DNA from 4 places in the Streptomyces sp. BK79 genome. Region 2 is predicted to be linked to each of the others. Evidence: riboswitches for the same ligand, from Rfam matches in the RefSeq annotation. Region 2 holds a riboswitch; each other region holds the start of a gene.
The links. Region 2 has a riboswitch for cyclic di-AMP ahead of ACFIF2_RS14335 (transglycosylase family protein). Riboswitches for the same ligand answer to the same signal wherever they lie in the genome.
Positions count from the first base shown of each region.

Region 1: linked by a shared signal. The riboswitch ahead of ACFIF2_RS27655 (peptidoglycan DD-metalloendopeptidase family protein) and the one ahead of ACFIF2_RS14335 (transglycosylase family protein) in region 2 are both predicted to bind cyclic di-AMP.
Region 3: linked by a shared signal. The riboswitch ahead of ACFIF2_RS16925 (M23 family metallopeptidase) and the one ahead of ACFIF2_RS14335 (transglycosylase family protein) in region 2 are both predicted to bind cyclic di-AMP.
Region 4: linked by a shared signal. The riboswitch ahead of ACFIF2_RS23935 (transglycosylase SLT domain-containing protein) and the one ahead of ACFIF2_RS14335 (transglycosylase family protein) in region 2 are both predicted to bind cyclic di-AMP.

Region 1 covers NZ_JBHVOC010000024.1:79,572-86,532, reverse strand. Annotated here, with positions in the region: gene ACFIF2_RS27665 (TetR/AcrR family transcriptional regulator) at 1-275, shown strand, start outside; gene ACFIF2_RS27660 (SGNH/GDSL hydrolase family protein) at 315-1,100, opposite strand; gene ACFIF2_RS27655 (peptidoglycan DD-metalloendopeptidase family protein) at 1,331-2,281, opposite strand; cyclic di-AMP (ydaO/yuaA leader) riboswitch at 2,285-2,444, opposite strand; gene ACFIF2_RS27650 (tyrosine-protein phosphatase) at 2,868-3,665, shown strand; gene ACFIF2_RS27645 (DUF6126 family protein) at 3,689-3,808, opposite strand; gene ACFIF2_RS27640 (helix-turn-helix domain-containing protein) at 3,805-4,455, opposite strand; gene ACFIF2_RS27635 (aspartate aminotransferase family protein) at 4,557-5,942, opposite strand; gene dxs (1-deoxy-D-xylulose-5-phosphate synthase) at 5,943-6,961, opposite strand, start outside.
Region 2 covers NZ_JBHVOC010000010.1:32,304-39,264, reverse strand. Annotated here, with positions in the region: gene pkaE (serine/threonine protein kinase PkaE) at 1-202, shown strand, start outside; gene ACFIF2_RS14355 (SurA N-terminal domain-containing protein) at 348-995, shown strand; gene ACFIF2_RS14350 (nucleoside triphosphate pyrophosphohydrolase) at 1,072-2,046, shown strand; gene ACFIF2_RS14345 (cytochrome P450) at 2,043-3,368, shown strand; gene ACFIF2_RS14340 (transglycosylase family protein) at 3,513-4,574, shown strand; cyclic di-AMP (ydaO/yuaA leader) riboswitch at 4,758-4,924, shown strand; gene ACFIF2_RS14335 (transglycosylase family protein) at 4,928-5,671, shown strand; gene eno (phosphopyruvate hydratase) at 5,963-6,961, shown strand, end outside.
Region 3 covers NZ_JBHVOC010000012.1:110,858-117,818, forward strand. Annotated here, with positions in the region: gene ACFIF2_RS16915 (M16 family metallopeptidase) at 145-1,512, shown strand; gene ACFIF2_RS16920 (M16 family metallopeptidase) at 1,509-2,897, shown strand; cyclic di-AMP (ydaO/yuaA leader) riboswitch at 3,091-3,255, shown strand; gene ACFIF2_RS16925 (M23 family metallopeptidase) at 3,268-4,032, shown strand; gene ACFIF2_RS16930 (GntR family transcriptional regulator) at 4,236-4,931, shown strand; gene ACFIF2_RS16935 (HPr family phosphocarrier protein) at 5,086-5,367, opposite strand; gene ACFIF2_RS16940 (GNAT family N-acetyltransferase) at 5,568-6,961, shown strand, end outside.
Region 4 covers NZ_JBHVOC010000020.1:9,799-16,759, reverse strand. Annotated here, with positions in the region: gene ACFIF2_RS23955 (polysaccharide deacetylase family protein) at 1-211, opposite strand, end outside; gene ACFIF2_RS23950 (glycosyltransferase) at 208-1,590, opposite strand; gene ACFIF2_RS23945 (GNAT family N-acetyltransferase) at 1,628-2,692, opposite strand; gene ACFIF2_RS23940 (HAD family hydrolase) at 2,988-3,797, shown strand; gene ACFIF2_RS23935 (transglycosylase SLT domain-containing protein) at 3,814-4,305, opposite strand; cyclic di-AMP (ydaO/yuaA leader) riboswitch at 4,311-4,479, opposite strand; gene ACFIF2_RS23930 (polyprenyl synthetase family protein) at 5,181-6,191, shown strand; gene ACFIF2_RS23925 (outer membrane lipoprotein carrier protein LolA) at 6,469-6,961, shown strand, end outside.

The DNA of each region.
Region 1 (6,961 bases), on a different contig from region 2:
AACCGGCGCTGCGGGACGTCACGCGGGAACTGGACCGCCAGTGGAAGGCGGCCCTCGCGGAGGTCATCGCCGAGGGCGTGGCCGCCGGGGAGTTCACGTGCCCCGAGCCCCACGGCACCGCCCTGCGGCTGACCGCCCTGCTCGACGGGCTGGCCGTGCAGCTGACGTCGTACCCGGGCGCGGTGTCCCGGGCGCGGGCCCAGGAGTGGACGGACGAGGCACTCGCCCGGGAACTGGGCCTGGAACGCGAGGCGTTGACGACACGGCCCGGCTGACGGACGACCGCCCGCGCCCTCCCTCCCCCCTCCCGGCCGTCACGCCACCGTCGAGATCCACGTCTTGATGTCGTTGGGCGACAGCGCCCCCTTGGCGGTCACGTGGTCGCCCGACGACTCCCCGCGCAGCCGCCGCCCGATCCACGGGACCAGGTACTCGCGGGCCCACTGCACGTCGTCCCGCCGGACACCGAGGGTGCCGCGCGGCGGCAGCGGGGGCCAGGGCTGGTCCGGATCGGCCGGGACGGGGAGACCGAGTACCTGGCCCGCGCGCAGCGCGACCCGCGTGTGGCCCTCCGGGGACAGGTGCAGCCGGTCGGCGTCCCACGCCCTGCGGTCCTGGACGGTCCGCAGCGACCAGAGGTCGAGCACGGGGCAGCCGTAGCGGTCGGCGACGGCCCGGACGTGCCCGTTGTACGTGGCGATCTTGCCGCGCAGGCGCCGGAGGACGGGCACCGAGCGGGTGTCGAAGCCGGTCGTCACCAGGACGGTGCCGGCCGCTGCGGTCAGCGCCGCCACCGCCCGCTCGAACCGCTCGGCCACCTCGTCGGGGTCGGTGCCGGGCCGGATGATGTCGTTGCCGCCCGCGCAGAACGAGACGAGGTCCGGCGCGAGTTCGACGGCCCTCGGCACCTGCTCCGCCACGATCTGGTCGAGCAGCCTGCCGCGCACGGCGAGGTTCGTGTACGTGAAGTCGCCCTCGGGGCGCCGGTCCGCGAGCAGTACGGCGAACCGGTCGGCCCAGCCGACGAACGCCCCGTCGGGGCCGGGGTCGCCGACGCCCTCGGTGAAGCTGTCCCCCAGCGCCACGTACGACCCGATCACTGCTCTGCTGTCATTCTTCGAATCGTCTGCCACATCGGCCCATGATTCACCTCGGAATGTGACCTACGCGACCGTAGGAATGGGTTGACGGGCGGTGAGAAAAACCACGCCTAAAGTATTCACCAATTCAGGAATACGCCGAAGGCCGGACCCGGGGATCGGGGTCCGGCCTTCGGCGGCACTGGGCCTCAGACGTCAGACGTCAGACGTCAGGCACAAGGCGTCGGACGTCAGAGGGAGACGCCGTGCGAGCGCAGGTACGCGATCGGGTCCACGTCCGAGCCGTAGTCCGGGGTGGTGCGGATCTCGAAGTGCAGGTGCGGGCCGGTCACGTTGCCCGTGGCACCCGAGAGGCCGACCTGCTGACCCGCCGTCACGGACTGGCCGGCGGAGACGGAGAGCGAGGACAGGTGGGCGTACTGGGCGTAGTGGCCGTCGGCGAGCTGGATGACGACCTGGTTGCCGTACGCGCCGCCCCAGCCGGCCGAGACGACCGTGCCGGCGCCGACGGCCTTCAGCGAGGTGCCGGTCGGGACGACGAAGTCCGTGCCGGTGTGGTAGCCGCTGGACCACATGCTGCCGGTCTGGTGGTACGGGGTGCCGACGCTGCCGCCGGGCACGGGCGAGGTGAAGCCGCTGCCGGTGCCGGCGGACTGGGTGCTCGCGTTGGAGGCGTTGTCCGAGGAGGAGGCCTTCGAGGCGTCCGAGGACTTCTCGGCCGGCGCGGCCTTCTCGGCGGCCGGCTTCTCGGCCGGCTTCTCGGCGGCCGGCATCTCCGCCTCGGCGGAGGACGGGGCCGAGGGCTTGGCGGCCTGTCCGCCGAGCACGAGCTTCAGGCCGGGGTGGATCAGCGACGGGTCGGAGCCGACGACCTCGCGGTTGTCCGCGTACAGCTTCTTCCAGCCGCCGTCGACGTCCTGGTCGTCGGCGATCTTCGAGAGGTAGTCACCGCTCTTCACGGTGTACGTCCGCGAGTCCGCGTTCTTCTGGGCGGCGCTCTTCTTCGCCGACGCCGGAACGGACTGCACGGCCTGCTCGGAGACGGACTGCGCGGGAGCGGCGTGGGCGCCGGCGGCACCCATCAGCGGGAGCGCGAGCGCGGCGCCGCCGGTTCCGGCGACGGCTATGGTGCGGGTCAGGCGCATGGCCCTGGTACGGCGGTGCTTACCCTTCGCGGGCATGTCGTTTTCCTTCTCCGGCGCCTGCGAGGTGAGCTGTCGGGTGCGGGCTGGAGATGCCCGGCCGCGCCGAGACGCGGCTTTACCCCAAGCCGTTCCGGGAACCGGAACAGGCAGTCGTACCTGTGGGTCCCCCGCTCCTGCCGTGTACGGGTGGTGAGTGAGTGCGGGCTCCGGTCGGCGGCAGGATTAGGCGTCCGTCCGGATCGGTGGTGAACGTAAGGGACCAGGACGCGCAGCGACAAGCGAGAGGTTCCACGGGCGGGTGTTCCGATTGATCCTTTACGGGAAAGGCCGGTCACCCTCCGTCGATTTACGCAGTGCCGTTTCCGGCAAACGGCCTTGAGAACCGGTCGAATTACGTGAGCATGACCAACAACGCACCGTCACGGGTATGACGCTGCTCACGCGCCACCCCGCCAGCCACTCTTATTCCAGGGCCAGTTGGACGGAAGGTGGCAAGTCGGACAGAAGGCCCAGATGTGGTGCAGTCGGATGTCTCCGACGCCTTGGCCGGAGGTCCGTGCCGTATCGTCGACTCGTGCCCGTCGGCGAGCGGCGTCGGCGGGGCGGAGTGGGAGGAGCCCCCGTGACGCAGCAGGTGCCGTCGACCGAACCCGACCTGGCCGGGGTGCGCAACTTCCGTGACGTGGGCGGGCTGCCGACCGTGGACGGCCGGCGGGTGCGGCAGGGGGTGCTGTTCCGCAGCGGGCACCTGGCTCACGCCACCGGGGAGGACGCCGCGTTCCTGGCCTCGCTGGGCCTGCACACGATCTTCGACTTCCGCAACGCGGCCGACCAGAAGCTCGAGGGTCCGGACGTCGAGCTGCCGGGCGTGCGCAACGTGAACCTGCCGCTGAGCGACCCGGCCGACGGCGCCGAGTTCTGGAAGATGGTCCGCGACGGCGACCTCGACCAGCTGCGCGAGATCCTGGCGGACGACAAGGGCGCCAACCGCATGATCGACTCCTACCGCGCGATCATCAAGGAGCGCACCGCCGAGCACTCCCGGGTGGTGCACGCGCTGGCCGACGACAGCGTGCCCGCCCTGATGCACTGCGCGGCCGGCAAGGACCGCGCGGGCCTGTCGATCGCGATCACCCTGCTCGCCCTCGGTGTGGAGCGCGACGCCATCGTCGAGGACTACCTGAAGTCGAACGCCACGCACCGCCGCTACAAGGTGCGGCGCAGCAGCTCCGCCGCCTCCGCGTACTCGCCCGAGGTCATGGAGCTGCTCAGCCCCCTGTTCGACGCGCGCGCCGAGTACCTGGCGGCGGCGTTCGAGACCGTCGAGGAGACCTGGGGCGGTGTCGACGACTACCTGGAGAAGGGGCTGCGGATCACCCCGCAGACCCGGGAGCGGCTGCGCGAGCGCATGCTGGACTGAGCCCTCCCCCGCTCACGGGCGGGCTACTTGGCCCCCACCTCGAACAGCAGATAGAGGAAGCCGCCGAAGACGTGCCCCAGGGCGATGTAGATGAGCAGTCGCACCCACAGGGCGCGCGGGAACTTGTCCTGGACGGCGCTCATGGCATCTCTCCGGCGGTGAGGTGGTCCGGCGTGGTGGCGGGCCCCAGGCACAGGGCCGCCGACGGGCTCTGCAACAGGGTGTGCACGAAGAGGAGGTCGACCCCGTCGGCGTCCTGGGCGGCGATCCGGTGCGGGGTCAGGGAGTCGAAGTGCGCGCTGTCGCCCGGCCCCAGCCGGTGCACGGTGTCCCCGAGCCGCAGCCGGAGCCGGCCCCGCAGCACGTGGAGCCACTCCTCACCGGGGTGCACGCGCACGATGTCCCCTTGGGAGCCGTGCGGCACATGGACGCGCAGGGCCTGCATGCCGCGGCCGGCCCCGCCCGCCTGCCAGTACGTCCAGCCGCCCGCGAAGGTCGGCTCCATGGCGTCGGCCCGCACCACCGCGTCCCGGTCCGCGGCCGTCTCGCCGAGCAGTTCCGAGACGGTCGTACCGTAGACACGGGCGAGGGAGAGCAGCATCGGCAGCGAGGGCTGGCGCTGCCCGGTCTCCAGCCGGGAGAGGTGGGCCGGCGAGAGCCCCGCGGCACGGGCGGCCGTCTCCAGGGTGAGGGCGGCCCTGCGCCGCAGGGCACGCAGCTGCGGTGCCACGACGGACACCGCGTCCGCCGCCGCGTCCGGCGAGGGCGGACCGGTCTCGGGGGAGGTCATGCCTTCCATTCAGCCCCAGGATTGCCTGCGTGGCAATTTTTTTGCCACAGAGGCAAACCGGCGGAGGCGGGGGCCCGGCGCGTGCCCTCCCCGGCCGCTCCCTAGCGGTTGGCCACCGCCTGCCTCACCAGCGTCTTGCCGAAGTCCCACATCAGCCCGCCCCCTTCGTGCGCGTCGTCCATGACCTCGGTGAAGGCGTCGACGAACCGGTCCGCGTCGTCGCTGTCGATGATCAGCGGCGGGATCAGTTTGATCACCTCGAGGTGATCGCCGGAGACCTGGGTCAGGATCCGGTGGCGTTGCAGCAGCGGCACCACCACCATCTGCGCGAACAGTCCCTTCCGCGCGGCCTGGAGCATCGTCCAGCGGCTGCGCAGCTTGAGGGACCGGGGCCGGCCGAACTCGATCCCGATCATCAGGCCCCGGCCGCGGACGTCGGCGAGCAGCTCGTAGCGGTCGACCAGCTGAGCGAGCCGGGACTTCAGCCGCTCCCCCACCGCGGCGGCGTTGGCCACGATCTCCTCGTTCTCCATCACCGACAGCACCGCGAGCCCGGCCGCCATGGCCTGCGCGTTGGACCCGAAGCTCGCCGAGTGGACCTGTACGCGGTCCATCGAGGAGTACACCTTCTGGAAGATCCAGTCCTTGCCCAGCGTCGCCCCCACCGGCACGTAGCCGCCGGACAGCGCCTTGGCCACGCACACCAGGTCGGGTTCGACGCCGTCCTCGTGCTGGAAGGCGTAGAACTTCCCGGTCCGGCCGAGGCCCGTCTGCACCTCGTCGGCGATCAGCAGCGCCTTGTGCCGGTGCAGCAGGTCCTGGGCGGCGCGCAGATAGCCGGGCGGGGCCTCGTGCACGCCCTTGCCCTGGATGGGCTCCACGATCAGCGCGGCCACGTCGCCCCTGCCCAGTTCCCGTGCCAGGGCGTCCAGGTCGCCGAGGGGGACGGCGGTGTCCGGCAGCAGCGGCGCGAAGCCCTCGCGGAAACCGTCCTCGCCGTTGACGGACAGCGAGCCCGTGGTCAGCCCGTGGAAGGCGTGCGTGCAGTACAGGATCCTCGGCCTGCCGGTCGCGTACCGGGCGAACTTGAGCGCGGTCTCGACCGCCTCCGTGCCGCTGTTGCCGAAGAAGACCCGGTCCAGGTGCGGACTGTAGGAGAGCAGCCTCTCGGCGAGCAGTCCGGGCAGCGGCGGGCAGTCGAAGCGGGTCAGGTCGGCCAGCGAGGCGTCGAGGACGTCGTGCAGCGCCTTGCGGACGACGGGGTGGTGGCGGCCCAGGCCCATCACCGCGAACCCGGCGAGCATGTCCAGGTAGTCGTTGCCGTCCGCGTCCCAGAAGTGCGCGCCCTCGGCCCGCTCGTAGACCTTGTCGAAGCCGATGGTGCGCAGCATGCGCGGCAACTGGTGGTTGAGGTGCCTGGCGTGCAGCTCGTACCGCTCGGCTCCGCGCTCGGCCAGGAGCGCGGTGAGGTCGAACTCCTTGGTCATTCAGTTCTCTCCTTGCGCTGGCATGACGATCCGCCCGTCCCTTGCCTGTTCCCCGTCCCTTGCCTGTTCCCCGGCCCCCGCCTGTTCCGTGGCGGCCAGGCTCGCGCTGATCCGGCCGGCGATCTCGACCGGGGTGAGGCCGATGTCGGCGAGCACCTCGGCGCGCTTGGCATGGGCGAGGAACCGCTCGGGGATGCCGAACCGGCGCACGGGCACGTCGACGTCGGCGTCCTCCAGCGCCAGCGCCACCGCCGAACCGACCCCGGCCGCACGGCTGTTGTCCTCGACGACGGCCACCAGGCGGTGCCGGGCGGCCAGGGGCGCGAGCGCCGGATCGACGGGTTTGACCCAGCGCGGGTCGACGACGGTGCAGCCGGTGCCGCGGGCTTCGAGCAGCTCGGCGGCCCGCAGGCAGACGGGTGCCATCACACCGACGGCCACGAGCAGCACCTCGGGCCGGCCCGCGGCGTGCAGGACGTCCAGGCCGCCGACCCGCTCCACGGCCGGTACGGCCGGTCCGGCGGACTCCTTCGGGAAGCGCACCAGCGTCGGCGCGTCGTCGACGGCGACCGCCTCCCGCAGCTGGGCGCGCAGCTGGTCGGCGTCGCGCCGCGCGGCGATGCGCAGTCCCGGGACGACCTGGAGGACGGACATGTCCCACATGCCGTTGTGCGAGGGTCCGTCGGTGCCGGTGACCCCGGCCCGGTCCAGGACGAAGGTGACGCCGCAGCGGTGCAGGGCCACGTCCATGAGGAGCTGGTCGAAGGCGCGGTTGAGGAAGGTGGCGTAGACGGCGACGACCGGGTGGAGGCCGCCGGTGGCGAGGCCGGCCGCGGACACGGCGGCGTGCTGCTCGGCGATGCCGACGTCCCAGACCCGGTCGGGGAACCGCTCGGCGAAGGCGGCGAGGCCGACCGGGTGCAGCATGGCCGCGGTGAGCGCCACGACGTCGTCGCGTTCCTCGCCGATGCGGACGATCTCCTCGCCGAACACGGAGGTCCAGGACGGCGCGTCGGCGG
Region 2 (6,961 bases):
GTACGTCGCCGGCGACCCCGATCTCGCCCACGACGTCCGCCGCCGCATCGGCCACCTGCTGCTCGCCCTCGGCGACCGCGCCGCCGCCCACGAGACGCTGGCCCGGCTGCTGCACGACGTGGAGCGCCTGCACGGCCCCGGCCACCCCCTCGCCGCCGAGATCCGCCGCACCCTCCAGTGGCTCGGCCAGGTGCGCGGCTGACGACCACCACCCCGGCCGGGGCGCGGCGGTGCCCGAAGTCCCGGTGAATCGTTGGTCGAATGGGTTGGCCAGAGCCGGGCCACTGCCTACCATCGATCATCGCAAGACTTTGTGCACCGTCGCACAATCTCCTCGGGAGGTTTCCTTGCACCGCCGCCGTCGCACCGCGCTCCTGTTCACCACGGCGCTCGCCGCCGCGGCGCCCCTGCTCACCGCCTGCGGCAACGACGCGCATCCGGGCGCGGCGGCCGTCGTCGGCGACCAGCGGATCACCGTCGCCCAGCTGGAGACCCGCGTCGACGAGGTGCGCGAGGCACAGCGGGCCGCCGTCCCCGACGACGCCCAGTACGAGCAGGTCGTCGCCCGCACCGGCACCCTCACCCGCGACACCCTGCACGGCATGGTCCTCGACCGGGTCCTGCACCGCGCCGCCCAGGACGCGGACGTGACCGTCACCCGCAGGGAGGTGCAGGAGATGCGCGGCGGCCTGGAGGAGCAGGCCGGCGGCGCCGAGGAGCTGGAGACCGTCTGGCTGCAGCAGTACGGCGTCCCGCCCGAGCGCCTCGACGACAACCTCCGTGTCCAGCTGGAGGCCCAGAAGCTCGCCGAGAGCCTCGGCACCGACACCGGCCGGCCCGAGTTCTGGCAGGCCCTGTCCAAGGCATCCGAGAAGCTCGACGTCGACCTGAACCCGCGCTACGGCGCCTGGGACGTCCAGAAGAGCAGCCGCGTCGACACCAAGGTGCCGTGGCTGCGGGAGATCACGGCCGCGCGGACGCAGCAGACGGCGTAACGGTCCTGCGGGGGCGCTCCGCCGCCCCCTGTGGACAACTCACGGGGCCGTCCGCCGGGTGCGTTACGTTCTGATCGTGAACGCAACCACCGCCGACACCGCCCCCGACCCCGGCCGCGTCGTCCTGCTCACCACCAGCCACCGCGTCGCGCCCGGCCTGCTGTCCTGGCCCGCCTGGCAGGCCCTGCGCACCGCCGACCGGGTGCTGTGCGCCGACGGCGCGCACCCGCAGTTGCCGTACCTGCGCGAGGCGGGCATACGGGTCGACGAGACGGCCCCGACCGCGGAGGAACTGGTCGCCGTCTGCGCCGGCGGGCACACGGTGGTGGTCGTGGCGACCGGTGAGGGCGAACCCGCCCTCACCGACGGACTGGCCCGCCTCGCCGGGTCGGGCCGGGTCCCCATGCCGGACCTGGAACTGCTCCCCGCCTCCTACGACCTCCCCGGCGCCCGTCTGCTCGACCTCGTCCAGGTCATGGACCGCATCCGCGCCGAATGCCCGTGGTCCTCGCAGCGCACCCACGAGGGCCTGGCCAAGTACGCCATCGAGGAGGCGTACGAACTCGTCGAGGCGATCGAGGACGGCGACCGCGACGAACTGCGCGAGGAGCTGGGCGACGTACTCCTCCAGGTCGTCTTCCACGCCCGGATCGCCGAGGAGGACCCCGAGGCGCCGTTCTCGGTCGACGACGTGGCCGGCACCATCGTCGACAAGCTGATCCACCGCCACCCGCACGTCTTCGGCGAGGAGACGGCGACCACCCCCGAAGAGGTCCGCGAGCACTGGCTGCGTACCAAGGCCGTCGAGAAGCAGCGCACCTCGGTCACCGAGGGCGTCCCCCTCGGCCAGCCCGGCCTCGCCCTCGCCGCCAAGCTCGCCTCCCGGGTCCGCACCGCCGGCCTCCCGGTCCCGCTGCCCGCCGGCGAGGGCGTCGGCTACGAACTCCTCGCCCTCGCCGTACGCGCCGAGTCCGAGGGCACGGACCCGGAGGCGGCCCTGAGAGCGGCGGCCCGGACGTACCGGGACGCGATCAGGGAGGTCGAGGGGTGAGCGAGCACCCGTCCGGCTCCGGTGGCCGCTCCGGCCAGGGCACCGCACCCGAGCTGTTCACCTGGGAGTTCGCGAGCGACCCCTACCCCGCCTACGCCTGGCTGCGCGAGCACGCGCCCGTGCACCGCACGCGGCTGCCCAGCGGAGTCGAGGCCTGGCTGGTCACCCGGTACGCGGACGCCCGGCAGGCCCTCGCCGAGCCGGGGCTGTCCAAGAACCCGGCGCACCACGACGAGCCCGCGCACGCCAAGGGCAAGACCGGCATTCCGGGGGAGCGGAAGGCCGAGCTGATGACCCACCTGCTGAACATCGACCCGCCGGACCACACCCGGCTGCGGCGGCTGGTCAGCAAGGCGTTCACGCCCCGCCGGGTCGCCGAGTTCGCCCCCCGGGTGCAGGAGCTGGCCGACGACCTCATCGACCGGTTCGCGGGCGCCGGCTCCGCCGACCTGATCCACGAGTTCGCCTTCCCGCTGCCCATCTACGCCATCTGCGACCTGCTCGGCGTCCCCCGGGAGGACCAGGACGACTTCCGGGACTGGGCGGGCATGATGATCCGGCACGGCGGCGGACCGCGGGGCGGGGTCGCGCGGTCGGTGAAGAAGATGCGGGGCTACCTCGCCGACCTCATCCACCGCAAGCGGGCCGCGCTGCCGCCGGAGCCCGGCCCGGGCGAGGACCTCCTGTCGGGCCTGATCCGCGCCTCGGACCACGGTGAGCACCTCACCGAGAACGAGGCCGCGGCCATGGCCTTCATCCTGCTCTTCGCCGGTTTCGAGACCACGGTCAACCTCATCGGCAACGGCACGTACGCCCTGCTCACCCACCCCGAGCAGCGGGCCGGCCTGGAGACGTCCCTCGCCGCGGGCGAGCGCGCCCTGCTGGAGACGGGCGTCGAGGAACTGCTGCGCTACGACGGCCCGGTGGAGATGGCCACCTGGCGCTTCGCGACCCGCCCGCTGACCATCGGCGGGCAGGAGATCGCGGCCGGCGACCCCGTCCTCGTCGTCCTCGCGGCCGCCGACCGCGACCCGGAGCGGTTCACGGACCCCGACACCCTGGACCTCGCCCGCCGGGACAGCCAGCACCTCGGGTACGGCCACGGCATCCACTACTGCCTCGGCGCCCCGCTCGCCCGGCTGGAGGGGCAGACCGCGCTCGCCACGCTCCTGACCCGCCTCCCGGACCTGCGCCTCGCCGCGGACCCGGCCGAACTGCGCTGGCGCGGCGGACTCATCATGCGCGGTCTGCGCACCCTGCCCGTGTCGTTCACCCCCGCCCCGTCCCCGGCGGACAGCGGCGCGCCGCCGACGCAAAAGTGACACGCGCTCAACTCTGTGATCTTCACGTGATCTGCGCGGCATGAACTTGTGACAAGCGATCATCTGCCTATACGTTCACGGATCATCGGCGTGGCCTGAGTTTCGGCGCCACCCGATCCCCGTCGTCTCGTGAAAGGTCGTCGCATGCTCTCCGGGAACGGTCGTCACCGCCGCCCCCGCCAGGCACCCGCCCTGGTCGTCGCCGCCGGAGTGACCGGCTCCGCCATCGCGATCCCCCTCCTCGGCGCCACCGGCGCCCACGCGGCCGACGGGGCGAACTGGGACCGGGTCGCCGAGTGCGAGACCGGCGGTGCCTGGAGCCAGAACAGCGGCAACGGGTACTACGGCGGGCTGCAGCTGACGCAGGAGGTCTGGGAGCGGTACGGCGGCCTCCAGTACGCGTCGAGCGCCGACCAGGCCAGTCGCTCCCAGCAGATAAGAATCGCCGAGAAGCTGCACGCCGACCAGGGCATCGCCGCCTGGCCGACCTGCGGTCTGCTCGCGGGGCTGGGCAACGACGCGTCGGTCGTGGGCGGCGGTACGGGTTCGACGGGTGACGGTGCGTCGGAGGAGGCGGACGACGCCTCCGCGACCCCGGCCCCGACGGCGTCCGGGTCGGCCGGCTCGGGCGGCTCCGCCGACTCGGGTGAGCCGGACCGGTCGGGCCGGTCGTCCGGGGCGGCGGAGCCGACCGCCGGGGCGTCGTCCTCCCCCTCGTCCTCCGCCTCCTCGTCGGCCGGTCAGAACGAAGGGGCCACGTCCGACACGCCCGATACATCCGACACGTCCGACCCCGCGGCCGGCGCCGGCCGCGAGGAGTCCGCCGGTTCGTCCGCGCCCGTCACCAAGGGCGATGAATCGGACAAGGCGGGGCAGAGTGACGGTTCTTCGTCCCTCACCGGCACCGGCGAGTCCGGCGCGGGCAAGCATCGCGGCGGCAGCGCCGACGAGGGCCCGGTGGACGGCCGTACGGCGGAGTCGTCGGGGCGGCACGCCTCGCGTGACGAGGGCGGGGCGCGGGAGGCCGTCGACGGCGCCTACACCGTCCGCTCCGGCGACAGCCTGTGGGGCATCGCCGACTCCCTTGAGGTCGACGGCGGGTGGCGGTCGCTGTACGCGGGCAACAAGGACGTCGTCGGTGTCGACCCCGACCACATCCTGCCCGGTCAGACGCTCACGGTCACGGGCGAATCGGGCGAAAAGTAGGGGGAGTTCACGTCACGGTTCGAGACTGTATGTCCGTTTTGGATCACGTGAGATATAGGTCTCAGAAGCCGTGATCGTCTTTGAAAATCCGCGGCGCGCGTGTCTACGGTCGTGACCGCTCGCCATCGCGGGCCCCGGCTGCCGCAACGCCGAATCCTGCCAGCGGCCGTCCGGGAACAGTCGTCGCGTCAAGCGCCGAAGGCAGGAGCGGGGGACCCAAGGTAAGTGCCGCACCGGGCAGTTGAGCCGGAGCGGCTAGGGGTGGAGCCGAGTTCCGCGAGGAACCCGGCCGGGCAACTCAACCGGCCCGAACCCGACAGCTCACCTCGCAGGCGTCGGTGAGGGGATCAACCATGCTGTTTTCCGGCAAGGGCAAGCACCGCCGCCCGTCCAAGGCCACCCGTGTCATCGCCGTCGCCGGCGTCACCGGTGCCGCCGTCGCCGCCCCGCTGATGGCGGCCGGCAACGCCTCCGCCGCCACCGCCTCCGAGTGGGACGCCGTCGCCCAGTGCGAGTCCGGCGGCAACTGGTCCATCAACACCGGCAACGGCTACTACGGCGGTCTGCAGTTCTCCGCCTCCACCTGGGCCGGCTACGGCGGCACGCAGTACGCCGCGACCGCCGACCAGGCCAGCAAGGCGCAGCAGATCGAGATCGCCGAGAAGGTGCTCGCGGGCCAGGGCAAGGGTGCCTGGCCGGTCTGCGGCACCGGCCTGTCGAACGCCGCGTACACCGGCGGTGGCTCCACCGAGAGCCAGGACAGCGGTTCCTCGCAGAGCTCCGACAGCTCCGGCTCCGACAGCTCCTCCGGCTCGCAGAGCCAGAGCAGCGGCTCCACCGCCGACCGCTCCGCCGAGCAGAAGGCCTCCCGCTCCGACGAGCGCCCGGCCGCCAAGAAGGAGACCGTCACCACCCCGACCGGCCAGAAGGTCGAGAAGGGCGACGGCGAGTACAAGGTCGTCAAGGGCGACACCCTCAGCTCGATCGCCGAGGAGCACGACGTCAAGGGCGGCTGGGCCAAGCTGTTCGACCTGAACGACGACATCGTCGACGAGGCCGACCTGATCTTCCCGGGCCAGCAGCTGCACCTCAAGTAAGCGGCGGCCTCGCGACTCCCGCCCCGGTGCGTGTTCCCCCGTACGCACCGGGGCGGGTTTTTCGTGCCCTCGCCCGGCGCCCGACCGCGCACTTGATCGCGTACGGGTTTCCACGGGTTTCCGGGAACGTCTTTGTTTCGTTCGGAAACAATTTACTCTCGGTTCTGTCCATCGGGTGGGCGATCGGCTGGCCGATCGCCCGGAGCCGGTTAGGCTCGGTCCCGCAGAGCCGCCGCGGTCCAGCGGACCCGCGCGTCACACCGAAGCGTCACATTGAAGAAGGAGATGCTCGTGCCGTCCATCGACGTCGTCGTAGCCCGGGAAATCCTGGACTCCCGAGGCAACCCCACGGTCGAGGTCGAGGTCGGCCTCGACGACGGCAGCACGGGTCGTGCCGCCGTTCCGTCCGGTGCCTCCACCGGTGCCTTCGAGGCCATCGAACTCCGTGACGGCGACACCAACCGCTACCTCGGCAAGGGCGTCGAGAAGGCCGTCCTCGCCGTCATCGAGCAGATCGGCCCCGAGCTGGTCGGCTACGACGCCACCGAGCAGCGCCTGATCGACCAGGCCATGTTCGACCTGGACGCCACCGACAACAAGGGCTCGCTCGGCGCCAACGCCATCCTCGGCGTCTCGCTCGCCGTCGCCCACGCCGCCTCCGAGGCCAGCGACCTGCCGCTCTTCCGCTACCTGGGCGGCCCCAACGCGCACCTGCTGCCGGTGCCGATGATGAACATCCTGAACGGCGGCTCGCACGCCGACTCCAACGTGGACATCCAGGAGTTCATGATCGCCCCGATCGGCGCGGAGTCCTTCTCCGAGGCCCTGCGCTGGGGCGCCGAGGTCTACCACACGCTGAAGAAGGTCCTGAAGAACAAGGGCCTGGCCACCGGCCTCGGCGACGAGGGCGGCTTCGCCCCGAACCTCGGCTCCAACCGCGAGGCCCTCGACCTCATCCTCGAGGCGATCAAGGAAGCCGGCTACACCCCCGGCGAGCAGATCGCCCTCGCGCTCGACGTCGCCGCGTCCGAGTTCTACAAGGACGGCTCCTACACCTTCGAGGGCAAGGAGCGCACGGCCGCCGAGATGACCGAGTACTACGCCGAGCTGGTCGAGGCGTACCCGCTGGTCTCCATCGAGGACCCGCTGTTCGAGGACGACTGGGAGGGCTGGAAGGTCCTCACCGGCAAGCTCGGCGACAAGGTCCAGATCGTCGGCGACGACCTGTTCGTCACCAACCCGGAGCGCCTGGCCCGCGGCATCGAGGAGGGCGCCGCCAACGCCCTGCTG
Region 3 (6,961 bases), on a different contig from region 2:
TCTCGCTCTCGGCGTACGGGGCCCGGGAACTCCACCGGGGTCCCGCACGCTTGCATACAGTGGCAGGATCGGCGGAATTCCGCAGTTCCGCCCAATGATCCACCCAGTGTTTCCGCCAAGGATTCCGCGATCGAAGGGACGTACATGCCCATGGGTCACACGGCCACCGCCCAGGCAGGCTCCGGCGGCCTGACAGCGACCGAGCACCGCCTGGCCAACGGCCTGCGCGTGGTGCTCTCCGAGGACCACCTGACCCCGGTCGCCGCGGTGTGCCTCTGGTACGACGTCGGTTCGCGCCACGAAGTCAAGGGGCGCACCGGCCTGGCTCACCTTTTCGAGCACCTCATGTTCCAGGGCTCCGCCCAGGTCAAGGGCAACGGTCACTTCGAGCTGGTGCAGGGGGCCGGCGGCTCGCTCAACGGCACCACCAGCTTCGAGCGCACCAACTACTTCGAGACCATGCCCGCCCACCAGCTCGAACTGGCCCTCTGGCTGGAGGCCGACCGCATGGGCTCCCTGCTGGCCGCCCTGGACGACGAGTCGATGGAGAACCAGCGGGACGTCGTCAAGAACGAACGCCGCCAGCGCTACGACAACGTGCCCTACGGCACCGCGTTCGAGAAGCTGACCGCGCTCGCCTACCCGGAGGGCCACCCCTACCACCACACGCCGATCGGCTCCATGGCCGACCTGGACGCGGCCACCCTGGAGGACGCGCGCGCGTTCTTCCGGACCTACTACGCGCCCAACAACGCGGTGCTCTCGGTCGTCGGCGACATCGACCCCGAGCAGACGCTCGCCTGGATCGAGAAGTACTTCGGCTCCATCGCCTCGCACGACGGCAAGCAGCCGCCCCGCGACGGCTCGCTGCCCGACGTCATGGGCGGGCAGCTGCGCGAGGTCGTCGAGGAGGAGGTCCCGGCCCGCGCCCTGATGGCGGCCTACCGCCTGCCGGAGGACGGCACGCGCGCGTGCGACGCGGCCGACCTGGCCCTCACCGTCCTGGGCGGCGGCGAGTCCTCCCGCCTGTACAACCGGCTGGTGCGCCGCGACCGCACGGCCGTCGCCGCCGGGTTCGGCCTGCTGCGACTGGCCGGGGCGCCCTCCCTGGGGTGGCTGGACGTGAAGACGTCCGGCGACGTCGAGGTGCCGGTCATCGAGACCGCCATCGACGAGGAGCTCGCCCGGTTCGCCGAGGAGGGTCCCACGGCCGAGGAGATGGAGCGCGCCCAGGCCCAGTTGGAGCGCGAGTGGCTGGACCGGCTGGGCACGGTCGCGGGCCGCGCCGACGAACTGTGCCGGTACGCCGTCCTGTTCGGCGACCCGCAGCTCGCCCTCACCGCCGTGCAGCGGGTGCTGGAGGTGACCGCCGAGGAGGTCCAGGAGGTCGCCAAGGCCCGCCTGCGCCCCGACAACCGCGCGGTGCTCGTCTACGAGCCCACCGCCTCCGCGGACGAGAACACCGCCCACGACTCCGACGCCACCGACGAGAACGAGGAGGCGGCCAAGTGACCGAGCTCGCCACCATGGAATTCCACCCGCGGCCGCAGGCGGGAGAGCCCAAGCCGTGGGCGTTCCCGGCCCCCGAGCGCGGCAGCCTCGACAACGGTCTCACCGTGCTGCGCTGCCACCGCCCCGGCCAGCAGGTCGTCGCCGTGGAGGTGCTCCTCGACGCGCCCCTGGACGCCGAGCCGGCCGGTCTGGACGGCGTCGCGACGATCATGGCGCGCGCCTTCTCCGAGGGCACCGACAAGCACTCCGCCGAGGACTTCGCCGCCGAACTGGAGCGCTGCGGCGCCACCCTCGACGCGCACGCCGACCACCCCGGCGTCCGGCTGAGCCTGGAGGTGCCCGTCTCCCGGCTCGCCAAGGCGCTCGGCCTGGTCGCCGACGCCCTCAGGGCGCCCGCCTTCGCGGACAGCGAGATCGAGCGCCTGGTCCGCAACCGGCTCGACGAGATCCCGCACGAGCTGGCCAACCCGTCCCGCCGCGCCGCCAAGGAACTCTCCAAGGAGCTGTTCCCGGCCGGGTCGCGCATGTCGCGCCCCCGCCAGGGCACCGAGGAGACGGTCGAGAACATCGACTCGGCGGCCGTACGCGCCTTCTACGAGAAGCACGTCCGCCCCGCCACGGCCACCGCCGTGGTCGTCGGCGACCTCACCGACGTCGACCTCGACGCGCTGCTCGGCGAGACGCTGGGCACGTGGACCGGCTCCGCCGCCGAGCCGCGCCCCGTGCCCCCGGTGACCGCCGACGACCGGGGCCGGGTCGTCATCGTGGACCGCCCCGGAGCCGTACAGACGCAGTTGCTGATCGGCCGCACCGGCTCCGACCGGCACGACCGCGTGTGGCCGGCGCAGGTGCTCGGCACCTACTGCCTGGGCGGCACCCTCACCTCGCGCCTGGACCGCGTCCTGCGCGAGGAGAAGGGCTACACCTACGGCGTACGGGCGTTCGGGCAGGTGCTGCGGTCCGCGCCCGACGGCACGGGCGCCGCCATGCTCGCCATCAGCGGCTCCGTCGACACCCCCAACACGGGCCCCGCGCTCCAGGACCTGTGGACCGTGCTGCGGACGCTCGCTCAGGGCGGCCTCACCGACGCCGAACGGGACGTCGCGGTGCAGAACCTGGTGGGCGTGGCGCCGCTGAAGTACGAGACGGCGGCGGCCGTGGCGAGCACGCTGGCCGACCAGGTCGAGCAGCACCTGCCCGACGACTACCAGGCCACGCTCTACCGCCAACTCGCCGCCACGGGCACCGTGGAGGCCACGGCGGCGGTCGTGAACGCCTTCCCGGTGGACCGCCTCGTGACCGTCCTCGTCGGTGACGCGGCGCAGATCAAGGAGCCCGTCGAGGCCCTCGGCATCGGTGAAGTCACCGTGGTGGCGGCCGAGTAGCGGCACACACGCGCGCGGTGGCCCTGGTGACCCAAGTGTCACCAGGGCCGCCTTTTGTCCGAATTGAGGGAGAGGCTGCCTGTCTGCCCTGTGGCATGCGCTACAAAAGGCCAGTTGCGTTTGAGGATTGAAGACAGCCGCGTTTAGCGTCTTCCGGGCTGTTCGTCAGGCAGTGCGCCGCACCCGCGGCACCGGACAGTCATCGCCGAGTCCCCGTACGGCGCGAGCCAGGGGAGCCGGGGACCCATCGCAGTCCCTGGGGTGAATCGGGCGCCCGCGCGTGCAGCGAGGGGGTCCGTAGGAGACCTTCCACCTCCGAACCCGTCAGCTAACCCGGTAGGCGAGAGGGAAGGAAAGGACCAGCCTCTACATGGCGTTCACGCGCGCCACCGGGAAGCACCGCCGCCCCGGCCGCATGCACCGCACCACCGCCCGCGCGGCGGGCGTCGCGGCCCTCGCCACCACCGGCGTCGTCGGCACCCTCGCCGCTCCGGCGCTCGCCGCCGAGCCCGCGCCGGAGCAGAGCGGACTCACCCCGGTCATCACCATCGGCGACTCCATAGCCGACGAGATCGACGCCCAGGCCACCGCGCAGAAGCAGGCCGCCCTGGACGCCGCCGCCCGTCAGGCGGCCCAGGAGGCCGCGCGCGAGCGGGCCGCCGAGGCCGCCGAACAGGCGCGCGAGGCCAAGGAGCGCGCCGCGCGCGAGGCGGAGCGCAAGCGCCTCAACACCTTCGTGCCGCCGATCACCGCTTCCTACGTCTCCACCGCCTACCAGGCTGGCAGCTCCCTGTGGTCCTCCGGCAGCCACACCGGCATCGACTTCCACGCCGCCAGCGGCACCACCGTGCACGCGGTCGGCGCCGGCACCGTCGTCGAGGCCGGCTGGGGCGGGGCGTACGGCAACCAGGTCGTGATCAAGATGCACGACGGCACGTACACGCAGTACGGCCACCTGTCGTCCATCGGCGTCTCGGTGGGCCAGTCGGTCGAGCCGGGCCGGCAGATCGGCCTCTCCGGCGCCACCGGCAACGTCACCGGGCCGCACCTGCACTTCGAGGCCCGGACGAGCCAGGAGTACGGCTCGGACATGGACCCCGTCGCCTACCTCCGCTCCCACGGCGTGAACCTCTGACGGCGGACGGTACGGCAGCACCCGAGGACCCCGGCTCACCGAGCCGGGGTTTTCCCTTTCCGGCGCACGGTCCGGGCCCGTCCCTTGTCCAAAAAATATCCATGAAATCCGTCCCGCCGTCGGAATGTCCGCCGCATTGGCCTAGAGTCACTGAACACGCGTCAATCGTCGACGTTTCACGGGGATTAAGGCGGAGGTCGGGCATGCGTATTCCGGCGCACTCGGTGTGCACGGCGATCCGGGACGACATCGTCTCCGGCGTCCACGCGCGCGGCAGCCGCCTCACCGAGGAACTCCTCGCCCGCCGCTACGGCGTCTCCCGCGTCCCCGTCCGTGAGGCCCTGCGCACCCTGGAGGCCGAGGGCTTCGTGGTGACCCGGCGGCACGCGGGCGCGTGCGTCGCGGAACCGACCGGGCAGGAGGCCGCCGACCTGCTGGAGACCCGGGCGCTCCTGGAACCCCTCGGCGCCTCCCGGGCCGCCCGGCGCCGCACCGAGGCGCACCTCAAGGTGCTGCGCGGGCTGGTGCGGCTGGGACAGGAGCGTGCCAGGCAGGGCAACAGCGAGGACCTGCGCTCACTCGGCGGGTGGTTCCACGAGACCCTCGCCCAGGCCACCGGCAGCCCTTCCCTGACGGCCCTGCTGACCCAGCTGCGCCACAAGATCGCCTGGATGTACGTCGTGGAGGCGTCGGCCGACCCGGTGGAGTGCTGGGCGGAGCACGGCGCGGTCGTCGACGCGGTGGCCCGGGGTGACGGCGAGCGCGCGCGGGCGCTCATGGCGCAGCACACCGAGCGGTCGACGCCGGCGCACCGGCTGCGCTTCGCCTCCGGCGGTGAACGGACGGAGCGTGTGAGGAACTCGCAACGTCCCGTAAACACACCGAGCCTGCGGCATTAACACGGGCACCGTATACAAAGGGAAGGGAATTCCGGGGGCTGTTTTGTGCTGCCCTTTTCCCCTTGGAGCCCGAGAGCTGCCGGGAAAGCGGAAAGGGAAAGGCCCGCCCGGGCGCGGAAAGCGTCGGGGCGGGCCTTTTCGATGCCGCCGTCGGTCAGACGGTCTCGGGGAGTTCCTCGAGGCCCTCGGCGACCAGCTTCGCCAGCCGGTCCAGGGCGACGTCCGCGCCCTCGGCGTCGGAGGCGAGGACGATCTCCTCGCCGCCCTGGGCGCCGAGGCCGAGGACGGCCAGCATGGAGGCCGCGTTGACGGGGGAGCCGTCGGCCTTGGCGATCGTCACCGGGACGCCTGTGGCCGTGGCGGCTCGGACGAAGATGGAGGCGGGGCGGGCGTGGAGGCCCTCGGCCCAGCCGACGTTGACGCGGCGCTCAGCCATGTGATGCTGCCCTTCAGGTGTTCCGGGTTTCAGGTTGTCTAGACCAGTCTTGTCTAGACCAGTTTCCCACATCGTGAAGCGTGCCGGGACGACGCCGTGCGCCTCCCGCGCGGGTCGCCGGACCGCGGCCTCGGTCCGGGCTCCCGCCCTCCACAGACTGCCTCGCGCCGTTGTCGTACGCGAGCCGTACTCTGGGGCCCATGCAGACCTCGTCGGACCGGCACGAGTACCCCGCCCACTGGGAGGCCGACGTGGTGCTGCGCGACGGCGGCACCGCGCGCGTCCGCCCCATCACCGTTGATGACGCCGAGCGCCTGGTCAGCTTCTACGAGCAGGTCTCCGACGAGTCGAAGTACTACCGCTTCTTCGCGCCGTACCCTCGCCTGTCCGCCAAGGACGTCCACCGCTTCACGCACCACGACTTTGTGGACCGGGTGGGACTCGCGGCCACCATCGGCGGCGAGTTCATCGCCACCGTACGCTACGACCGGATCGGCGCCGGTGGAACGCCCGCCTCCGCCCCCGCCGACGAGGCAGAGGTCGCCTTCCTCGTCCAGGACGCCCACCAGGGGCGCGGCGTCGCCTCCGCGCTGCTGGAGCACATCGCCGCCGTCGCCCGGGAGCGCGGCATCCGCCGCTTCGCCGCCGAGGTGCTGCCCGCCAACACCAAGATGATCAAGGTGTTCATGGACGCCGGGTACACGCAGAAGCGCAGCTTCGAGGACGGCGTGGTCCGCCTGGAGTTCGGACTCGAACCCACCGACCGCTCGCTCGCCGTGCAGTACGCGCGCGAGCACCGCGCGGAGGCGCGCTCCGTCCAGCGGCTGCTGCAGCCCGGCTCGGTGGCGGTCGTCGGCACCGGCCGCGCGCCCGGCGGCGTCGGCCGCAGCATCCTCGGCAACATCCGGGACGCCGGCTACCCGGGCCGGCTGTACGCCGTGAACAGGGCGTTCACCGAGGACCAGAAGGAACTCGACGGGATCCCCGCGCGCCGGTCGGTGCGCGACATCGACGGGCCCGTCGACCTCGCCGTCGTCACCGTGCCCGCCGAGCACGTCCCCGACGTGGTCACCGAGTGCGGTGAGCACGGGGTGCAGGGCCTCGTGGTGATCTCCGCCGGATACGCCGACAGCGGCCCCGACGGGCGCGAACGCCAGCGCGCCCTGGTACGGCAGGCGCGCACGTACGGCATGCGGATCATCGGACCCAACGCCTTCGGGATCATCAACACCTCTCCCCGGGTGCGGCTCAACGCCTCCCTCGCCCCCGAGATGCCGCGCTCCGGCCGGATCGGCCTGTTCGCCCAGTCCGGCGCCATCGGCATCGCCCTGCTGTCCCGGCTGCACCGGCGCGGCGGCGGCGTCACCGGCGTCACCGGCGTGTCGAGCTTCGTCTCCTCCGGCAACCGGGCCGACGTCTCCGGCAACGACGTCCTGCAGTACTGGTACGACGACCCGGAGACCGACGTCGCGCTGATGTACCTGGAGTCCATCGGCAACCCGCGCAAGTTCACCCGCCTGGCGCGGCGGACGGCGGCCGTCAAGCCGCTGGTCGTGGTCCAGGGAGCCCGGCACGGCGGGGTGGCACCGCAGGG
Region 4 (6,961 bases), on a different contig from region 2:
CCCGCCCGGCGAGGTGGTCGGCGAGCGCGCTGATGGTGACGGGCGCCATGCCGCTGTCGACGATCGCGTCCAGGTGGGCGGCGAACTCCTTCGGGCGGACGGTGAACTCGGCGATCCACGAGGGCGGGTCGTCCATCACCGCGTGGTACAGGAAGACGGGTATGTGCGCGGTCGATCCGGCGGGTATGTGCGCCGGCGCCCCCTCGTTCATTCCGCCTCCCACCCGGCCGTACGCAGCGCCCGGCGGGCGCGCAGATAGCCGACGGGGCCGTACAGCATGCCCCGGCGCTGGAGCCGGGACAGGCGCCGCGGCCAGGGATGCGTACGGGAGTCGTGCCCGCCCGGCACCCCCGCCGGTGCCGTGCCGTCCCCGGCGGGGCGCGCGTCGGCAGGGCGTACGCCGGTGGCGCGTACGTCGGTGGCGGGCGCGTCGGTGGCGCGCACCGCGGTCAGCCTGCGCGCGTGCGCCAGCCCGCCCGGCACCCGGGCGAGGAGGGCGGGCAGCAGCGCGGGCCGGTTCACCAGGATCGCCGTGAGGTAGGCGGTGAGGCCAGCGCCGTAGCCGTACGCCTGCGTCTCCAGGTCCCGCCAGGTCTCCCGGTGGTGGTGCCAGACCAGCGCGCGCGGCGTGTAGCGCAGCCGGTGTCCCCCGGCCAGGACGCGGACGAAGCCGTAGAGGTCGTCGCCGCCCCGGGCGCGCGTGCCCGCGCCGGTCGCCGGGTCGAAGCCGCCGACGGCCCGCAGCGCCGACGTGCGGAAGGCCATGTTGGCGCCGGAGCCGAAGCGGCCCGCCGTGAACGGGAACAGTGGCTCGTCGGCGGGCGGGTGCGCCGGGTCGTACGTCCGCGGGGTGAAGCCCTTGGCGAAGCCGCCGTGGCTCTCCAGCAGCACCTGGGCCGGGGTGCGCAGCCGGGCCGGCAGGATCAGCCCCGTGGCGCAGCCCAGGCGCGGGTCGGCGGCGAACGGCGCGGTCAGCTCGGTGAGCCAGCGCGGGTCGGCCACCACGTCGTCGTCGGTGAAGGCGACCACCTCACCGCGCACGGCCGCGAGCCCTCGGTTGTGGGCGATCGCGAGACCGGGCACCGGTTCGCACACGTAGCGCACCCGCTCGCCGTACTTCCGCTCGACGAGTTCCCGGGTCTCCTCGGTCACGGGCGCGTTGTCGACGACGACGATCTCGAAGTCCGGGTGGTCCTGCGCGAGCAGCGAGTCCAGCGCGCGGGCGAGCCGGCCGGCCCGCTCCCGGGTGGCGACCACGACACTGGCGGACGGCGGCCGGGGCGACGGCTCGGCCGGCGCCCCGCGCGGCAGCTCCCGGGCGAGCCCGGCCAGCACCTCCGTGGGATCCGCGCCCTCGGGCACCCGCCCGAGCAGGGTGCCGATGGGTACACCGGCCTGCCTGACCAGCAGGAACACCATCCCGCACGTCACCGGCGCACTGCCCGGCCCCGGTCTCAGCTCCGCGCCCTCCGCGCCCTCCGCGCCCCCCGCAGCCCCCTCGTCACCGAGTTCCAGCTCGGCGACCTGCACGGGCTCGATGCTCAGGAAGCCCTCGATCTCCCGCAGTGTCCCCTGCCGCGCACGCCGCACACCGGCCACGCGCCCACCCCCTCCTGATCGCCCTCCGTCATGACCGGCGAAGCCGGGCCACGCCCCTCAACGTCCGTACGGCCAGCGACGCCAGCCGGGGCCGGTCGCGCACGAACCCGTGTACGCGGCGGGCCGGTTCGCGCCCGAGCCAGTGCAGCGCGGCGCCCGCGCCCACCCGCGTCACCGTCCCCTCGTACACGGGCAGTTCGCCGGTCTTCAGCGCGTCCTTGTACTCCGCCGCGCCCCGGCCCATGTCGAGCAGCCCGACGCCCTCGGCGGCGGCGGCCTCCGCCATCCGCAGATGCAGCACCAGCCCCGGCGAGTACTTGGCGAAGTCCGGGTCGTACGCCGGGAACCAGCAGGCCAGGACCGTCGCCGACCGCAGCCCGAAGTGGGCGGCGACGGGCCGGCCGCCGGCGTAGAGCACGGACAGCGTGCCCGTGCACTGCGGCGCCCGGGTCTCGGCCAGGCGGGCGACGAGCCGGCTGATCCACTCCTGGGCGAACCGGTCCCGGCGCCCCGTCCTGCGGTACTGCGCCGACTTCCACGCCATGAGCGTGCGCAGCGCGGCCGGATCGCGCTCGTCGAACACGAAGCGCACGTCCCCGACCTGGCGGCCGAGCCTGCGCTCCTTGGCGAGGGTGGTCTTCAGGAACTTCGGCGACTGCGCGCGCAGCACGTCCTCGTACGCGGCGTACCCCTTCTCCACGTCGATGACGTACGCGGTGTGCTCCTCCGCCGCGTGCGGTAGGAACAGTCCCTGTGCCGCCTCCAGGTTGTCGAAGGCGAAGCTGGACAGGGAGCAGGCCCGCAGCAGGGCGCGGGTGTCCGGGGCGAGGCCCGGGCGCAGCACCGCGCCCTGGCAGTCCGACACGCCGAGCCCGATCGCCCGGCCCTGGCCCAGCGGTCCGCGCTCGTGCGGCAGGAAACCGGCGGGGTCACCGCCGTCGTACACCACCGCCACCCGCGCCCGCGGCCGCACCCGGCCCACGACGTCGGTGAACTCCGGTTCCATGAACGGGTTGCGCGGCGCCGTCGACCCGGCGCGCAGCTCCCGCCAGCGCTCCCGTTCCCCCTCGCCCAGTTCCTCCGGCCTGAGCACGCGTACACGTCCGCCGTTCAACCCGACCCCCCGATCAAGTCCCCCCTGGACAGAAGGAAGGTACCGTCGGGGCCGCCCGACCGGTAGGTAGCGGACCATGTTGTTGCCAACCGGTGCACAGGCCTTTAACCGGCTTTAGCCGATGAACGCGATGATGTGCCAGGTTTCGGACACGAACGTGCGTCCTCGGCCGCACTCGTGCCGGACTCGTACGCACTTGTGCCGTACTCGCGCGTCCTCGTTCGGATGCGATCGCGGGTGAGTCGGACAGGTGCGGTGTCCGTATTCTCTGATCATGGACCGCACCGCATATTCACTCGTCGCCACCGACCTCGACGGCACGCTGCTCCGCGGCGACGACACCGTCTCCGACCGGTCGCTGGCCGCGCTGGCGCGGGTGGCCGGGGCGGGGGCGCGGCACCTGGTGGTGACCGGCCGGCCGGCGCCGAGGGTGCGGGCCCTGCTCGACGGGCTCGGCTGCACGGGGCTCGCGGTGTGCGGTCAGGGCGCGCAGGTGTACGACGCCGGAGCGCATCGGATGCTGTGGTCGGTCACCCTGGACCGGGAGCTGGCCGAGACCGCGCTCGGCAAGATCGAGGCCGAGGTCGGGCAGGTGCACGCGGCGGTCGACCAGGACGGCGTCGACGGCCTGACGCTCATCGAGCCGGGCTACCTGATGCCCCACCCGACCCTGCCCGCGGTGCGGGTCGACCGGCGCGACGAACTGTGGAGCGCGCCGATCAGCAAGGTGCTGCTGCGCCACCCCGACCTGTCCGACGACGAGTTGGCGACGACGGCGCGTTCGGTGGTCGGTTCCCTGGCGACGGTGACCATGTCGGGGCCGGGGACGGTGGAGCTCCAGCCGTGCGGCATCACCAAGGCGACGGGGCTGGCGCTGGCCGCCGAGCGGCTGGGCGTGGGCCGGGAGCGGACGATCGCCTTCGGCGACATGCCCAACGACATCCCCATGTTCCAGTGGGCGGCCCACGGCGTCGCCATGGCCGGCGCCCATCCGGAACTGAAGGCGGTGGCCGACGAGGTCACCACGACGAACGAGGACGACGGCGTGGCCGTCGTCCTCGAGCGTCTCTTCGGATCCCGCTGACCCGCGTCCCTGCGGCTCAGTAGGCGCCGAAGACGTTGTCCATCGAGCCGTAGCGGTCGGCCGCGTAGTTGCAGGCGGCGGTGATGTTGGCGACCGGGTCGTACGGGTCCCAGGAGGTGCCGGGCACGTGGTACGCCTGGAAGGTCGGGTCGATCACCTGGAGCAGGCCCTTGGACGGGGTGCCGTTGACGGCGTTGATGTCCCAGTTGTTGATCGCGAGCGGGTTGCCGGAGGACTCGCGCATGATGTTGCGGTGGATGCCCTCGTACGAGCCGGGGATGCCGTGCTGCGCCATGATGTCGAGCGACTCGCGGATCCAGCCGTCGAGGTTGTCCGGGTAGGTCGTCGCGGCGGTGGCGGCGGTCGGGGCGGCGGCCGGGGTGGCCGCGGAGGCACCGGTGGCACCGAGGAGCGGCAGGGCGAGCACCGCGGCGCCGGTGCCGGCCAGGGCCAGCTTGCGGGCGAGGCGGGTGGTGCGGGCGTGACGGTTCTGACCGTTGGCAGACATGCTTCAGTCCCTCTCCTTACGCCTGCGAGGTGAGCTGTCGGGTTCGGGCGGGGAGGTGCCCGGCCGGGCCCTGACGGGCACGGCTTCACCCCGAGCCGCTCCGGTGGTGACCGGCGCGGCGACTTACCTGGGTCCCCCGCTCCTGCCTGCGAAGTGTGTTGGCGGATGACATGTGTCCGGGCGGTGGCAGGATTCGGCGTCCGCCCGACAGGCCGGGAACGTATGCGAGAGCACATGTCCGGAACAAGTGCAGGAATCACCCAACGCGCCTGTTGACCTTGATCTGGGGCATTTGATGCGCTTGATCCTTTGCTGCTGCCAAGCCTCAACTGGCTTGTGGCGCAAAGGGAGGGCACAGTCGGCGGCAGGGTTGCCCACAGTCGCGGGGGAGTGAGCCAACTCACGGGCGTCAACAAGGGGCGCAAATCGGGCATCAGGCCCAACTTGGCTTCAACCGCCCAGCGGTGCGGAAGGCTTCGGGTCGCGCGGCCGTCGGGCGGTCCGATCGCCCCGTGCGGCGGGTGCCGGTCTCCGCCGTGGCCGGTTCCGGTCCGTCCGGTGTTTCCGCGTGCCGTGCGGGCATCTGTTCGGGACGGAGGTGGAGTGGGCCGTGCGGGTGACGTACTCGGAGTGCGGGGCGTTGGGAGGGGTGATGTGATCTTCGGTGGCGGCTTCCCGTCTCGGGGATGTCGATCAATGTCTGCTCATATCACCTGATCAAAAACATACCGCGCATGATCCGATACCGACCGGCCTGTAACGGTGGGCGCTAGCGGTGATCGAAACGTGACCGGATACGCTGACTTGAGTGGTGGCAGCGACCTATCGACAAACCAGGTAATCGCCAGTAGACACCAGCAGACAGGAGACCCCTCGTGACCGTCGTCGGGCCGTTCGGGCTGAGCGTGCGGGACCAGGCTCTGGAAGCCGATGTCCAGGCCGGATTGGTCGCGGTCGAGGAAGGGTTGCTCGAGGCAACCAAAAGCGAGGTGCCCTTCATCACGGAGGCCGCCCAGCACCTGGTGCGGGCCGGCGGCAAACGGTTCCGGCCCCTGCTGGTCATGCTGGCGTCCCAGTTCGGCGACCCCTACGCCCCCGGCATCGTGCCCTCGGCCGTCGTCGTGGAGCTGACCCACCTCGCCACGCTGTACCACGACGACGTGATGGACGAGGCGGCCGTGCGACGCGGCGTGCCCAGCGCGAACACGCGGTGGGGCAACTCCGTCGCGGTCCTCACCGGCGACTTCCTCTTCGCCCGCGCCTCCCAGATCCTCGCCGACCTCGGGCCCGAGGCGGTCCGCGTGCAGGCCCTCGCCTTCGAGCGGCTCGTCACCGGCCAGATCCTGGAGACGGCGGGGCCCCAGGACGGCCGGGACCCGGTGGACCACTACCTGGACGTGCTGGGCGGCAAGACGGGCTCGCTGGTGGCGGTCTCCTGCCGGTTCGGCGCGATGATGTCCGGCGCCGACGAGACGGTCGTGGACGTGCTCACCCAGTACGGCGAGCGCCTCGGCGTCGCCTTCCAGCTCGCGGACGACGTCCTGGACATCGCCTCGGACTCCCACGAGTCGGGCAAGACGCCCGGCACCGACCTGCGCGAGGGCATCCCGACCCTCCCGGTGCTGCGGCTGCGCGAGCGGGCGGCCCGGCTGGGGCTCGCCGAGGACATCGCCCTGAGCGAGCTGCTGGACTCCGACCTGAGCGACGACGCCCGGCACGCGGAGGCGCTGCGCCTGCTGCGCGCCCACCCCGCCCTGGAGCAGGCGCGCAAGGACACCGTCCGGTACGCCAAGGACGCCCGGGCGGCGCTCGCCCCGCTCAGGGAGTGCGAGGCGAAGGCCGCGCTCGTGGAACTGTGCGACGCCGTGGTGCACCGGGCCGGCTAGCCTCCGCCCGCCCGTGATCCGCGTCACGGGCGGGGCGCTGCCCGCCGGGTGGCGTGCCCTGCCCCCTACGGGTCGGGGGAGTCCACGCCCCTGCGTGTCATCCCGCAGGAGTAGGCGGAGTTGAGTCCGGGGTCTGACGCTTCTGCCCGGCCGATTTGGTCAGATGGTCATCACGGAAAACACCAATCCTCACCGATTCGGGTGAGAATGGCGGCTCACGGATGAACCAGTGCGAGGTCGCGAGACAGCCGCCGCCGACGACGGAGGTAGGGCACACATGGCACCGATCGATTCCGAGGGCACGACGACCGTGGGGCAGAGCGAGGAGCCGCGCACCGGACGGCGCAAGGCCGCGCGGTACGTCGTCCCGGTCGCGGTGATGGGAGTGGCGGCCGCGACGATCGGGCTGGTCCCCGCGCTCGCCGACTCCGGGGACCCCGACCTGCCGAAGGTCACCGCCGCGCAACTCCTCGAGAAGATGGCCGAGTCGGACGTCGAGCAGCTCTCCGGCACGGTCAAGATCAGCACGGACCTGGGGCTGCCGGACCTCGGCGGTCTGGAGAGCGGCCTGATGTCCGGTATGTCCGGTGCGCCGGGCGCGGGCGGTGACGAGGACGGCTCCGCCGCCGACCCGTCGGCCAAGCTCACCGAGCTGGTGACCGGCACCCACACGCTCCGGGTCGCCGCCGACGGCCCCGACCGGCAGAAGCTGTCGCTGCTGGAGAACGCCGCCGAGTACAGCCTGATCCACGACGGCAAGGACGTCTGGG